2 regions of the Hydrogenophaga laconesensis genome follow, and region 2 is predicted to be linked to the other one. Evidence: predicted binding sites of a transcription regulator. Region 2 holds the regulator's gene; the other holds the start of a gene.
The links. Region 2 encodes LexA, which represses DNA repair genes until DNA is damaged. Its sites were predicted from a motif close to ACTGTATNNNNATACAGT; they were not measured.
Positions count from the first base shown of each region.

Region 1: the regulator LexA is predicted to act here: its motif matches at 4,627-4,644, upstream of recA (recombinase RecA).

Region 1 is NZ_JAVDWE010000008.1:51,380-58,788, reverse strand. It holds gene sucC (ADP-forming succinate--CoA ligase subunit beta) at 1-238, opposite strand, end outside; gene argC (N-acetyl-gamma-glutamyl-phosphate reductase) at 405-1,316, shown strand; gene J2X09_RS14825 (MFS transporter) at 1,447-2,988, shown strand; gene recX (recombination regulator RecX) at 2,999-3,460, opposite strand; gene recA (recombinase RecA) at 3,489-4,595, opposite strand; gene J2X09_RS14810 (MarR family winged helix-turn-helix transcriptional regulator) at 4,727-5,245, shown strand; gene J2X09_RS14805 (response regulator) at 5,345-6,019, shown strand; gene J2X09_RS14800 (sensor histidine kinase) at 6,126-7,409, shown strand, end outside.
Region 2 is NZ_JAVDWE010000001.1:34,983-42,391, reverse strand. It holds gene J2X09_RS00255 (type IV pilus assembly protein FimV) at 1-1,133, shown strand, start outside; gene J2X09_RS00250 (D-2-hydroxyacid dehydrogenase family protein) at 1,197-2,204, opposite strand; gene J2X09_RS00245 (hypothetical protein) at 2,317-2,688, opposite strand; gene lexA (transcriptional repressor LexA) at 2,827-3,504, opposite strand; gene J2X09_RS00235 (asparaginase) at 3,644-4,609, shown strand; gene J2X09_RS00230 (hypothetical protein) at 4,616-5,035, shown strand; gene J2X09_RS00225 (DUF6152 family protein) at 5,047-5,526, shown strand; gene adk (adenylate kinase) at 5,591-6,247, opposite strand; gene kdsB (3-deoxy-manno-octulosonate cytidylyltransferase) at 6,400-7,188, opposite strand; gene J2X09_RS00210 (Trm112 family protein) at 7,185-7,391, opposite strand.

The DNA.
Region 1 (7,409 bases), on a different contig from region 2:
GCATGCCCAGGATTTCGCCCGCCAGACGCTTGACGTCGTCGATGCTCTTGGCGACTTTGACGCCACCGCCCTTGCCACGGCCACCGGCGTGGATCTGGGCCTTGACCACCCAGATCGGGCCGCCGAGCTTCTGAGCGGCTTCCACCGCCTCCTGCACCGTAAATGCCGCAATGCCGCGGGGCACGGGCACACCAAACTGGCGCAAGATTTCCTTGCCTTGGTATTCATGGATTTTCATGAGGTCTCTCTCAGGAACAGGTAAAAGAGGGCGGCCAAGCCCGTCGGGCCGCGGATGGGCACTGAAAACAGCAACCGAGGACTGTATCATGGTGCAACGCACCAAATCTGCGCACCGCGCAAGGTTGGTTCCTTACCCCGAATACCCACTGACGAGGCAGAGCGCGATGGCCAAGGTTTTCATTGACGGCGAAGCAGGCACCACCGGGCTGCAGATCCGCGAACGCCTGCAGGGCCTGCCGCAGATCGAACTGGTGAGCATCGCGCCCGAACTGCGCAAGGATCCAGCGGCCAAGCGTGAACTGATGGCACAGGTCGACCTCGTCATCCTCTGCCTGCACGACGATGCCGCCCGCGAATCCGTCGCCATGATCGATGCCTTGCCGGGACGGCAGCCCAAGATCATCGACGCATCCACCGCCCACCGCACCGCACCTGGCTGGGTGTTCGGCTTCCCCGAGCTCGCCGCAGGCCAGCGCGAGGCGGTCGTCAAGGCGAGCCGCGTGGCCAACCCCGGCTGCTATGCCACAGGTGCCATCGCCTTGCTGCGCCCGCTGGTGGACGCCGGCGTGCTGCCGGTGGATCACCCGGTCTGCCTGCCATCGGTCAGTGGCTACAGCGGCGGTGGCCGCACCATGATCGAAGCCTATGAAAAGGGCGAGGCGCCGGCTTACGAGCTGTACGCGCTGGGCCTCAAGCACAAGCACATCCCTGAAATCCTGGCCTACACCGGCCTCAAGCGCCGGCCCATCTTCACGCCTTCGGTGGGCAACTTCGCGCAGGGCATGCTGGTGCAGTTGCCGCTGCACCTCGACATGCTGCCCACCCAGCCCACGCTGGATGCCTTGAACGCCATCTATGACAAGCACTACGCGGGCAGCGAGTGGGTGAGCGTCGAGCCCGCCACCGACGACGGCAAGCTCGACGCCCTGGCCCTGAACAACACCAATCGGCTCGAGATCCGCGTGTTCGGCAACGCCGAGGCGCGGCACGCGGTGGTGGTGGCACGGCTCGACAACCTGGGCAAGGGCGCCAGCGGCGCCGCCGTGCAGAACCTCAAGCTGATGCTCGGCTTGTAGGCGCATTCCGGCGCAACGCCGGATTGTCCTGCACAGGGACTGTCGAAACCCCGGGCCTCCATTCGTCGTACCCCTGAAAGCGCCGGCCTGGACCCCGGCACGGTCCAGCGCCGAACCACAAGGAGACCGCATGTCCGCCATCCCGCCCACCACCGACGTCGCACCACCTCGGGCCACACGCCGCGAATGGGTGGCGCTGGGCGTGATCGCCCTGCCGTGCCTGGTCTACGCGATGGATCTCACCGTGCTCAACCTCGCCCTGCCGGCGATCAGCGCCGATCTGCGGCCGACGGCGTCCCAGCTGCTCTGGATCGTCGACATCTACGGCTTCATGGTGGCGGGGTTGCTGATCACCATGGGCACGCTGGGTGACAAGCTCGGCCGCCGCCGGCTGCTGATGGTTGGAGCCGCCGCCTTCGCAGCGGCCTCGGTGGCTGCCGCGCTGTCGACCTCCGCGCACGCGCTCATTGCCACGCGCGCCCTGCTCGGTGTCGCAGGCGCCACGCTGGCGCCCTCCACACTTTCGCTCATCTCGAACATGTTCCGCGACGAACGTGAGCGCCGCGTCGCCATCGGCATCTGGATATCGAGTTATTCGGTCGGTGGCTCCATCGGGCCTCTGGTGGGCGGTGTGATCCTGCAATACTTCGCCTGGCCGGCGATCTTCTGGGCCGCGGTGCCGGTCATGCTGCTGCTGCTTGCGTTGGGGCCCTTCCTGTTGCCGGAGTACCGGGATCCGGAGGCCGGCCGGCTGGACTTTGTCAGTGTGGCACTCTCGTTGGCGGCCGTGCTCGGCGGCGTGTTCGCGCTCAAACAGGCGGCCGAGGGACAGCTTGGTGCAACCACCTGGATGGTGGCCGCCGCCGGGCTGGCCGCCGGCGTTGCATTCGTTCGCCGTCAACGCCGGATCGACTACCCACTGCTGGATCTGCAGCTGTTCGGGCAACCGCGTTTTGCTGCCGCCATCTGCACCTACGCCCTCACTTCGTTCGCGATGTTTGGCGTCTACATCTTCATCTCGCAGCACCTGCAACTGGTGCTGGGCCTGTCGCCGCTGGTGGCCGGCCTTTGCACGGTGCCCTGGGCCCTGTCGTTCGTGGTGGGTTCGATGCTCACACCCGCCATCGCGCAGCGCCATACGGCGCCCACCACCATGGTGTCGGGCCTGGCGGTGGCGGCCATCGGCTTCGCGGGTGTGACGCTGGTCGACGGGCCGCACGGGCTGGTGGCACTGATCGTCGGCATGACGCTCATGGGCATCGGCATGGCGCCCGTGTTCACGCTGGGCAACGACATCGTCATCAGCGCGGCCCCGCCCGAGCGCGCCGGGGCCGCGTCGGCGTTGTCCGAAACCAGCGCGGAGCTGTCCGGCGCCCTGGGCATCGCGGTCTTTGGCAGCCTGGCCACCAGCCTGTACCGCGCCGGCATGGCGGGCCAGTTGCCTGCCGACCTGCCCGCGGGGGCCGTGGCGGAGGCATCGACCCTGGGTGGCGCGCTCATCGTCGCCGCGGGGCTGCCCGCGCCACTGGCCGATGCCCTGCGGACGGCCGCGCGCGCCGCTTTCGTCGATGGGCTGCAAGCCGCCGCCGTGGTGGGCACAGGCATCATGGTGGTCAGCGGCCTGCTGGCCTGGCGCATGCTGCGTGCGCCCGCCTCGACCCGGCCGCACTGAGGGCCCGGGCTCAGTCCTCCGCGCCGTCGACCGATGCGCCGCTTACCACGCGGCGAACCACCTCGGCGCTGAATCCACGCGTGAGCAGAAAACGCATCTGCTTCGCGCGCGCGCCCGCATCGGCGGGTGGTTGGCCGAACTTCCTGCGCCAGACCTCGCCAGCGCGGGCCTCCTCGGACCCCTGCAGACCCGCCACCGCCTCGGCCACCGCCTGCGGATCCAGGCCCCTGGCCTGCAGCTCCTGACGCACGCGCGCCGCACCCAGGCGGGAGGAACGCCGGTGCACCACGGACTCCAGCACGCGCTGTTCGTTGATGAAGCCCTTGGCCTCGAGTTCGTCCAGCGCCTTCGCGAGTTCACCGGGCGCGGTTTCGTGCGGGCTCAGCTTGCGCTGCAACTCGGCACGCGAGTGCTCGCGCCCGGCAAGCAAGCGCAGTGCACGGCCCTTGAGGGAGATGTCTTCAAAGCCCATGCGCAATCACATCCTGGCGAACGGCGGCTCAGGCGGCGGGCGTGGCGTCGGCGTCCTTGGACTTGGCGGCCTTGCCCCCCTTGGCAGCGGGTGCGGGTGCTTCGTCCACCGGCAGCAGCGGCACGCCCAGTTCCGTGCGCACCTTGTTCTCGATCTCGACACGCAGTTCGATGTTCTCGCGCAGGAACTCGCGCGCGTTGTCGCGACCCTGACCGATCTTCTCGCCGTTGTAGGCATACCAGGCGCCCGACTTCTCGATCACGCGGTGCACCACACCCAGGTCCAGGATCTCGCCTTCGCGGCTGATGCCTTCGCCGAACAGGATGTCGAACTCGGCCGTCTTGAACGGAGGCGAGACTTTGTTCTTGACCACCTTGACCTTGGTCTCGTTGCCGATCGCGTCCTCGCCCTTCTTGATCGTGCCGGTGCGGCGGATGTCCAGGCGCACCGAGGCGTAGAACTTCAGCGCGTTGCCACCCGTGGTGGTTTCGGGGCTGCCGAACATCACGCCGATCTTCATGCGGATCTGGTTGATGAAGATGACCATGCAGTTGGTCTTCTTGATGTGCGCAGTGAGCTTGCGCAGCGCCTGGCTCATCAGGCGAGCCTGCAGGCCCGGCAGGGAATCGCCCATCTCGCCTTCGAGTTCGGCCTTCGGGGTGAGCGCGGCCACCGAGTCGACCACGATCAGGTCGACCGCGCCGGAGCGCACCAGGCTGTCGACGATTTCGAGCGCCTGTTCACCGGTGTCGGGCTGGGAGATGAGCAGGTCGGACAGGGTCACGCCGAGCTTCTGCGCGTACTGGATGTCCAGCGCATGTTCGGCATCGACGAAGGCGCACTGGCCGCCAAGCTTCTGCATTTCGGCGATGACCTGCAGTGTCAGCGTGGTCTTGCCCGAGGATTCCGGGCCGTAGATCTCGACCACACGGCCCTTGGGCAGGCCGCCCACGCCGAGCGCGATGTCCAGCCCCAGCGAGCCGGTGGAGACGACCTGGATGTCCTCGATCACCTCGCCCTCGCCCAACCGCATGATGGTGCCCTTGCCGAACTGCTTTTCGATCTGGGCCAGCGCGGCCTGCAAGGCTTTGGATTTTTCGCTGTTGAGGGGATTGTTCTTGACGGCTGCGTCCATGAGGGGCTCCTGAGTTGAGTTTTCGCACACGCCTGTTATTGCATACAGGCTGGATGCTTGAGCAGCAGTTTAACGATGAGTTGACGAGCAAGAGGCATTTATTTGGTCAGTTTGCCTTACCATATGCAGCCATGTCCGACGCCACCCCCGAACTGCCCGACGACCGCTGGCGCGGCGGCCACCTGGGCCGCATCATGGGGCTGGCCCTGCGGCGCTTCGACGAGCGGGTGCTCAGCCTGATGGCACACGATGCCAACGTGCCGCTGGCGCTCTCGCACCTGGCCGCGCGCTCGCAGGTCGGGGCCGCGCACATCCACATCACGCGCCACCTCGGCCTGCACGGCTCGAGGCTGACCGATCTGGCTCACCTGGCAGGCATGAGCAAGCAAGCCATGGGCGATCTGGTGACGCAGTGCGAGGCCTGGGGCCTGGTGCGGCGCGAACCCGATGCCCGGGACGCGCGGGCGCGGCGCATCGTGTTCACCGAAACCGGCCTGCTCTGGCTGGAAGCGTTCCGCCAGGCGGTGGCCCAGGCCGAGGCGGAATTCCGCGCGCAAGTGGGGGACGCCGTGGCCACCGTGGTGACGCTCGGCCTGGAGGCCTACGGGTCGGAATCGCCGGGCGCCCGCGCGGCCGTGCCGCCCCGCTGAAACATCGCGCCACCGGCACCGCCGGCCTAAAATGACTCCGCCCATCGCCGGGCATCCGGCACACGAAGAGCTGTACCCAGCCACCGAGGAGACCCACCCATGCGCATCCTGATCGCCGAAGACGACCACGTGCTGGCCGACGGCCTGCTGCGCAGCCTGCGAGCGGCCGGCGCGGCGGTGGACCACGTCACCAGCGGCACCGAGGCCGACACCGCTCTTATCACCAACAACGAGTTTGACCTGCTGATCCTGGACCTCGGCCTGCCGCGGCTGCACGGTCTGGAAGTGCTCAAGCGGCTGCGCTCGCGCGGCTCCACGATGCCCGTGCTGATCCTCACAGCAGCCGACAGCATCGAGGAACGCGTCAAGGGGCTGGACTACGGCGCCGACGACTACATGGCCAAGCCGTTCTCGCTGCAGGAGCTCGAGGCGCGGGTGCGCGCGCTCACCCGCCGCGGCATGGGTGGCTCCACCAACACGATCCGCCACGGTCCGCTGGAGTACGACCAGGCCGGCCGGGTGGCCACCATCGACGGCAAGATGATCGAACTCTCGGCGCGCGAGCTCGGTCTGCTGGAAGTGCTGCTGCAGCGCGCGGGCCGCCTGGTGAGCAAGGACCAGCTGGTCGAGCGCCTCTGCGAATGGGGCGAAGAGGTGAGCAACAACGCCATCGAGGTGTACATCCACCGACTGCGCAAGAAGATCGAGAAAGGCCCGATCCGCATCGCCACCGTGCGCGGCCTGGGCTACTGCCTTGAAAAAATTGCCGGCTGAGGCCGAGGCCACCCTGGAAACACCGGCGCATGGCCGGGCCTCGCCGAAGTCCTTCGGCCTGTTCCAGCGCGAACAGCGCAGCCTGTTCGGCGAGATCCTGGACTGGATGCTCACCCCATTGCTGCTGCTGTGGCCACTGTCGCTGGCGCTGACCTGGTTCGTTGCCCAAGGCATCGCCAGCAAGCCCTTCGACCGCGCGCTCGAGTTCAACCTGCAGGCACTGACCCAGTTCGTCGGCAACCAGAACGGTCAGGTCAGCTTCAACCTCAACGCACAGGCGCGCGACCTGCTGCGCGCCGACGACAGCGACCTCGTCTACTACCAGGTGATCGACCCGCGTGGCCGCCTTGTCAGTGGCGAGGTCGACTTTCCCAGACCGCGCGAAGACGAGGTTCCCGAGCCCGGCCGTGTGCTGCTGCGCGATGACATGGTGCGCGGCGACGAGGTTCGCGTCGCCTACACCTGGCTGATGCGCAACGACCCGGACAACCTCGTGCTGATGCAGGTGGCGGAGACGCGCGGCAAGCGCTCCACGCTGGCCGCCGAAATCATCAAGGGCGTGATGATCCCGCAATTCGTCATCCTCCCACTGGCGGTGCTGCTGGTCTGGCTGGCCCTGGTGCGCGGCATTCGACCGCTCAACGAACTGGAGCAGCGCATCCGTGCCCGCAAGCCCGACGATCTCAGCCCGATCGAAGAGTCGGCCATCCCGCAGGAAGTCGCCCCCCTGGTGTCGTCCATCAACGACCTGCTCACGCGGCTGAAGGCCTCGCTCACCACACAGCGGCGGTTTCTCGCTGACGCGGCGCACCAGCTCAAGACGCCGCTGGCCGGTCTGCGCATGCAGGCCGAACTGGCACAGCGTGAAACCGATGCGACCGAAATCCGTGGCTCGCTCAAGCAGATCGCGCGCTCCAGCACGCGCGCCACGCACACGGTCAATCAGCTGCTCGCGCTGGCGCGTGCGGAGACCACGGGCCGCGCCCTGCCCAGTGCCCGCGTCGATCTGGCCCGGCTGGTGCGCGGCGTGGTGCAGGAGTCGGTTCCGCGCGCACTCGAGCACGGCATCGACCTGGGCTGCGAGGGCCCCGAGGAAGTGCCCGAGGACTGCCTCATGGACGGTAACCCGACCCTGCTGCAGGAGATGGTGCGCAACCTGGTGGACAACGCCATCAACTACAGCGGACGCGGTGGCGTGGTGACTGCGCGCGTGCTGGTCGACCCGTTCAGCGGTGTGCAGATCCTGCAGGTGGAAGACAACGGGCCGGGCATCCCGGAGAACGAGCGCGAGTTCGTGATGCAGCCGTTCTACCGCGCGCTCGGCACCAACGTGGACGGCTCAGGCCTGGGCCTGACCATCGTGCAGGAGATCGCGCAGCAGCACAGCGCG
Region 2 (7,409 bases):
TGCTGATGCTTTCTCGTCGCCGAGACGCGGGGTCCGACGCGTCCCGCGCCTGGTGGTCCGGAACGCAGGAGGAAAAGGCGGGCGCCGCTGCGTTGTTGGCCAAGGCTGACCGCAAGGGTGCCAAGGTGGAGGCGGTCAAGGCCGTGCCCAGGCCGGAGATCGATCTGCATCTTGAGCAGGATTCGTCGCTCGATGACCTGCATCCCCTGGATGGCCAGCCCGTCCCGGAGCGCGGAGGGCCGTCCGATCTGGCCCTGCAGCAGCGCGACCGCAAGGACTTTTCACCCAGTGCGCTGGGCGTGTCGCGTTCCGTGGCCACGGAAGAGTTGTTCGATGTGCAGCAACAGGCCGACTTTTTCGTCTCGCTTGGCGAAGACGAACAAGCCATCCAGGTTCTGCGCAATCATCTGGCCGAGAGCCATGAGCCCAGTCCGTTGGCCTATCTGGACTTGTTCAAGCTATACCACCGTCTGGGCCGGCGCGAGGACTACAACGCGTTGCGGGACGAGTTCAACCACGTCTTCAATGCAGGCGCGCCGCCGTTCAACCAGTACACCGATGGCGGACGGGGCCTCGAGGCCTACGAGTCGGCTTTCAGCCGCATCCAGTCGCTGTGGCCCGAGCCACGGGTGCTCGATCTGATCGAGGAATCCATCTTCCGTGATGTCAGCGACGATGAGGTGGAGGTGTTCGACCTGGAGGCCTATCGCGAGCTGCTGCTGCTGCACGCGATTGCCAAGGAGTTGATCAACCGGGACGAGCGCCCGGCTGCTGTGCAGCACAGTGAGTTCGGACATACGAGCATGCAGCCTCTCAAGGCTCAGGGTCGGCGGACCAGCTTCTCATCGACGAATGTCCTCGGTGAAAAGGCCACGGGGCGCAACACGCAGCCCATGGATCTGGACGCCATGTTGCCTGCGTCATCCCACATCGGCCTGGACATCAACCTGAACGACCTGTCCGAGTTCTCCGCATTCGAAGCCTCGTTGCCCGAGGTGTCGCCGCCTGTTGAACCCTCGGTCAAATCGCTCGACGAGCAGGCCCCGCCCTTCAGCAACCTGATCGATTTCGAGGTGCTGGACTTCATGCCACCTGAAGACGATCCCGGCTCGAAGCCGGACGACAAGCGCTGAAGCGCTGGGTGCCCATGAGAAACGCCGGCTGATGCCGGCGTTTCTCATGGGGTCGACGCCTGGTCAGCGCCGGACTTGCAGTGCACCCGGGTTGACGATGTTGGTCGGGGTGCCCTTGATGTAGTTGATCACGTTGTCGAACGCGGAGGAGAAGTACATCTCATAGCTGTCCTGCTCGACATAGCCGATGTGGGGCGTGCAAATGCAGTTCTCCAGCCGGAGCAGGGCATGGCCTTGCAGGATGGGTTCAGACTCGAAAACATCGATGGCCGCCATGCCCGGGCGCCCCCGGTTCAGCGCTGCAATCAGCGCCTCTGGCTGAATCAGCTCGGCCCGCGAAGTATTGACCAGCAGTGCACTCGTCTTCATCGCGGCCAGATCTTCCTGTGTGACGCATCCGGTGTTGGACGGATCCAGGCGAAGGTGGAGGCTGAGAACGTCGGACGTCTCGAACAGCGCTGCCTTGCTGGGGGCGATGTCAAAACCGTCCGACGCGGCCCGCGCACGGCTCTCTTCGCTGCCCCAGACGATCACGCGCATGCCGAATGCACGCCCATAGCCTGCCACCATCTGGCCGATACGGCCATAGCTCCAGATGCCGAGGGTCTTGCCTCGCAGCACCATGCCAACGCCGAAGTTGACCGGCATCGCCGCGGCTTTCAAGCCCGCTTGCTGCCAGGCGCCGTGCTTCAGGTTGGATACGTACTGCGGAATGCGGCGCATGGCCGCAAGGATGAGCGCCCAGGTGAGTTCGGCGGTGGAGACCGGTGAACCGACACCTTCGGCCACGGCGATACCCCGTTCTGTACAGGCGTTCACATCAACGTGGGAACCGACGCGCCCGGTCTGGGCGATCAGTTTGAGCCGTGGCAGCTTTTCGATCAGTTGGCGCGTGATGGACGTGCGTTCACGGATCAACACCAGCACATCCGCATCACGCAGACGGACCGACAGTTGTCCGACGCCTTTGACCGTATTGGTGAAGACCTTCGCGGGATAGGGTTCCAGTTTGTCTGCGCATCGCAGTTTGCGCACAGCGTCCTGATAGTCGTCGAGGATCACGATATTCATGACGCTATTGTGCCCTCGGCAAACCGGCTCCCCGGGCCGTTGACCCCTCGTTACAAGCCGGGGGCTTTGGCGCGAGTCGCTTGTCTGGCGACCCGCGCAGGCGGCTCGGTGTTCAGGCCGCTCGCGTCGAAAGCAGGCGCTCCTGGTCGGCCAGTCGGTCGAGCTCGGCGCACACATCGTTGATGCGACCCGAAATGACCAGACGGACACCACCGTGGCGCGCGGACGGAGTGTGCTCGACCTGCCGCAGCACGCGAACACGCGGCGCTGCATCTTCAATTCCAGGCGGAACGACACGCAGCGTTGTCGGAGGGTTGGTGACCGAATGCTGCTTGAGCCAACCCGCACGTGCAAAGCGTTGCACCACGCGTGTGGCGATCGGTTCGTTGGCCGCAGGCGTCCTGCGGATGGACGGGGATGGCAGCCAGCAGTCAATCAGTTGCAGGGGCGCTCGCCATGTATTTGTGCTGAAGATTTTTCCCATGTGAAACTCCAAGGATGGGGTCGGACACAGGCAGGATTGAGGATAAGACGCCTTCGCAGGGATGTGCCCGGACCACGGTTGATGTGGCTACCCGGACCAAACGCCCGCCACCTGCTGAGGCGATGCCGACCAGGCCGGTCAGATCTGGAAACTGTTGCGGATCAGGCCCACGGCAAGCCCTTCGATCTCGAATGGTTCGCCAGGCTCGACCACGATGGTTTTGTAATCGGGGTTTTCCGCGTGCAGTTCGATGAGGTGCTGGCGCCGCATGAACCGCTTGACGGTGACATCGTCGCCCAGTCGGGCCACGACGATCTGGCCATTCTTCGCTTCCTTGGTGGACTGCACGGCCAGGAGATCGCCGTCCATGATGCCGATATCGCGCATGGACATGCCACGAACCTTGAGCAGGTAGTCAGGCGTCCGCTGGAAGAGGCTGCGCTCGACCTGGTAGGTCTGGTCCACATGTTCCTGCGCCAGGATGGGGGAGCCAGCGGCCACACGGCCGATCAAGGGGAGCACCAGCTGCGAAAGGCTGGGGAGCGGGAGTGTAAGCTGGCGCCCACGCGAATCGTTGATGGATTGAAGATCCTCACTGCGCAGGCGAATCCCTCGGGATGTGCCGCTGACCAGCTCGATGACGCCCTTGCGTGCCAGGGCCTGAAGATGTTCTTCGGCGGCATTGGCCGACTTGAACCCGAGTTCGCTGGCGATTTCTGCCCGGGTAGGAGGGGCTCCCGTGCGCGCGATGGCCGACTGGATCAGCTCCAGAATCTGTTGCTGGCGGGCGGTCAGTTTCGGAGCGGTGTGGGGCATGTCTAGCATGGGAACCTCGTCGGGAGCGGTGGGCCAGAGGAAAACGCTTTGGATGAGCGGTGGGGCTGCATGGAAATCAGCTCACTGTTTTCTTATCCAGTATCTGTATTTTTAACCAGTTTCAAGAGGTTGGCAAGTGGTGAATGCGAAACAGGCCGGACGGATCGTGGTCCTGGGCACCGGGGGCACCATCGCCGGCCGGGCCCAGCAGGCTGGCGACAACGTCGGTTATGTGGCGGGGCAGGTGAGAGTGGCCGATCTGGTGTCGGCCGTACCGGGTTTGGCTGGCATAGCGCTCGAAGTCGAACAGGTGGCCCAGGTCGACAGCAAGGACATGAGCCTGGCGGTCTGGCAGGCCCTGGTTCGGCGCGTGTCCATTCACCTGCAGAACCCCGAAGTTTCTGCGGTGGTGGTGACTCACGGCACGGACACGCTTGAAGAAACGGCTTTTCTGTTGCAACGCGTGCTGCAACCCGCCAAACCTGTTGTGCTCACTTGCGCCATGCGCCCTGCGTCCGCGCTGGTGCCTGATGGGCCACAGAACCTCAGCGATGCGGTTGCGGTGGCGCAGCGCGCCGGTGGTGGCGTGGTCGTGGTCTGCGCGGGACAGGTGCACGGCGCGTGGGATGTGGCCAAGGTGCACACGTACAGGCTCGATGCCTTCGATTCCGGGGACGCCGGTCCACTGGCTTGCGTGGAAGAGAGCGAGTTGCGCAGCTTCCGCCCGTGGCCGGTCACGCCGCCGGGTGGCACGCAGGATGCTGAGCTGCTTGACCGATTCCTCGCGGCGGAAACACTGCCTCGTGTGGACATCCTGACGAGCCACGCCGATGCGGACGGAGGGCTCGTCGAGGCCTTGATGGCCCGGAAAACCGACCGCCCACTGCGGGGCATCGTGGTGGCGGGCACGGGGAATGGCACCATTCACGGCGCCTTGGCCAGCGCACTCGATGCGGCTCAGGTGCAAGGGGTGCGCGTGGTGGTGGGGACACGTTGTGCACGAGGGCGGGTCGTGCCACACGCGGGCCTGGCGTTCGCGGATTCGGCAGGGCTCTCGCCGGTCAAGGCGCGACTGGCGCTGGCGCTTGAATTGTTGATGGACTGAATAGTCGTGTTTGCTTCGCTGGCTGCCCATGCCTGGGCCTACCCGATGCTGGAGGTCTTGCACCTGCTGGGCGTCGCTTTGCTGATGGGCAACCTGGCCCTGCTGGAGTTGAGGGTGTTTGGATGGGGGCAAGCCCTGGCACTGGAGCCGTTGGCCAGGCTGAGCCTGGGCGTGGCGTTGGCGGGCTTCGGCTTGGCAGGCGTTTCCGGTTTGCTGATGTTCGGCACGCAAGCCGGGGAACTGCTGGCCAATCGCGTATTCACAGCGAAGATGGTGTTGATCATGTTGGCGGGGTGCAACGCCGGCTGGTTTCACGCCCGGCGATCTTTGCAGCGACAGGACCGCACCGCGCGCGTGCTGATGTTGTTGTCGTCGGCTCTGTGGCTGCTGGTCTTGACCTGCGGCCGTTGGATAGGCTACGTGTGAAGGAGATGGGCATGCAGCGACGCGACGTGATTCAAGCTGGGGCCGCGATGGGCCTGGGCGCCTGGACGGGCATGGCACTGGCCCACCATGGCTGGAGCAGCTTCGACCAGAACCGTCCGATCTACCTCGAGGGCCGTGTCGTCGAGGTGAAATGGCGCAATCCGCACGCGGAACTGGTGCTGGAGGTTCCCGAGACCTTGCGCCTTCCCAGCGACCTGGCGCAGCGCAACTTGCCTGCACAGACAGCCGGCATCGACGGCCCGGCGTTGCTGGCGAAAGCCGTGCTGCCCACCCGGCGCGACCGCCGCTGGGAAATCGAGCTGGCACCGTTGTTCCGGCTGGGGCAATGGCAGATGTCCGAGGTGCGCGAGGGCGCCACGCTGTCGACGGTGGGTTTCACCTTCAAGGAAGAGAAGGGCGAAGCCATCCTGCGGGCCGAGTACGTGTTTCTTGACGGCAAGGTCTACGGCCTGCGGTCGAGTCCGGCCTGAAAAGGCCAGAAACAAAACACCCGGCGCGCGGCCGGGTGTTGAGTGGGCTGGGGTTGACGCGGGCTTATCTGGACAAGGCCTCGAGCGCACGCGCCGTGATTTCATCGACCGAGCCCATGCCACTGATAGCGCGGTATTTCGGCGCCGCTGCCGCATCCGTGCGGGCCCAACTGCTGTAGTAGTCCACCAGTGGACGGGTTTGTGCGCTGTAGACCTCCAACCGCTTCTTCACGGTTTCTTCCTTGTCGTCTTCACGCTGGATCAGGGGCTCGCCGGTGACGTCGTCCTTGCCTTCCACCTTGGGCGGATTGAACTTGACGTGGTACGTGCGGCCCGACGCGGGGTGCGAACGGCGCCCGCTCATGCGCTCGATGATGGCGTCGAAGGGCACATCGATTTCCAGTACGTAGTCCAGCTTCACGCCGGCGGACTTCATGGCGTCGGCCTGTGGGATGGTGCGGGGAAAGCCGTCGAACAGGAAGCCGTTGGCGCAGTCCGGCTGGGCAATGCGTTCCTTCACGAGATTGATGATGAGGTCGTCGCTCACCAGGCCGCCGGACTCCATCACCGCCTTGGCTTGCAAGCCAAGGGGAGTTCCGGCTTTCACGGCGGCGCGCAACATGTCGCCGGTGGAGATCTGGGGGATGCCGTATTTCTGGCAAATGAACGTGGCTTGCGTTCCCTTGCCGGCACCGGGGGCGCCCAACAGAATCAGTCTCATCGCTTTCCTTTTGCAGAGTTTCAATGGCGTGGCCGCTTGTCTCGAGCGGCTGTCCCACGGCGTGGCGCCGGGGACAACCGGTCGAGGATAGCACGGGCACCCTTTGCGCTGGCTGACAGAAACCAGGGCCAGGGCACGTCCCCGGAGGGACTTCAGGCCCTGGAAAGCAGCTCGCGCACCCGTTGCAGGTCTTGCGGTGTGTCGACGCCAGGGCCGGGCGCGTCGGCGGTCAGGTGCACGGCGATACGGTGGCCGTGCCAGAGCACGCGCAACTGTTCCAGCGACTCGATCGATTCGAGCGGCGCAGGCTCCAGGTCGGGAAACTGCTTGAGAAAGCCGGCACGATAGGCGTAGATGCCGACATGCCGAAGCGGTGCGGGACTGGACAAGGCGCCCAAGGGTGCCCCGCTGGACGTCATGCCGTCGCGCCACCAGGCGATCGGGGCGCGGCTGAAATAGAGCGCGGTGTTGGCGCGGTCAAGCACCACCTTGACAACATTCGGGTTGAGGAAGTCGACCGTGCTGTCGATGGCATGGGCGGCCGTGCTCATGACGCAGTCGTCGCGGCGCTGCAGTTCCCCTGCCACCGCATCGATCAGGCGGGGGTCGATCAACGGCTCATCGCCCTGGACGTTCACGACGACCTCGTCGCGAGCCAGACCGAGCAGGGTGCAGGCCTCGGCCAGCCGATCACTTCCCGAAGGGTGGTCGGCCCGTGTAAGGAGGGCTGTCACGCCGTGGGCAGCGCACGCATCCATGATGCGTGGGTCGTCTGCGGCCACCACGCACCGGGTGGCACCGCTTTGCAGCGCCCGTTGCGCAACCCGCACGACCATCGGCAGGCCGCCGATATCGGCCAATGGCTTGTCAGGCAGCCGGGTGGATGCGAGCCGGGCGGGAATGATGACGGTGAAGCCGTCTGCCGGTGCAGGCTTGCTCACGCCAACGGCGCGGGTGCCGAAGGGCGAGCCGCTTCCTCTTCGCTGATCGCACGAGCCTCGTGTTCGAGCAGGATGGGGATGCCATCGCGGATCGGATATGCCAGGCGGGCGCTGCGCGAAAGCAGCTCCTGCCTGTCGCGGTCAAAGACCAGCGGCCCCTTGGTGACGGGGCAGACCAGCAGTTCGAGCAGTTTGGTGTCCATGCTGGAATGATAGTCGCC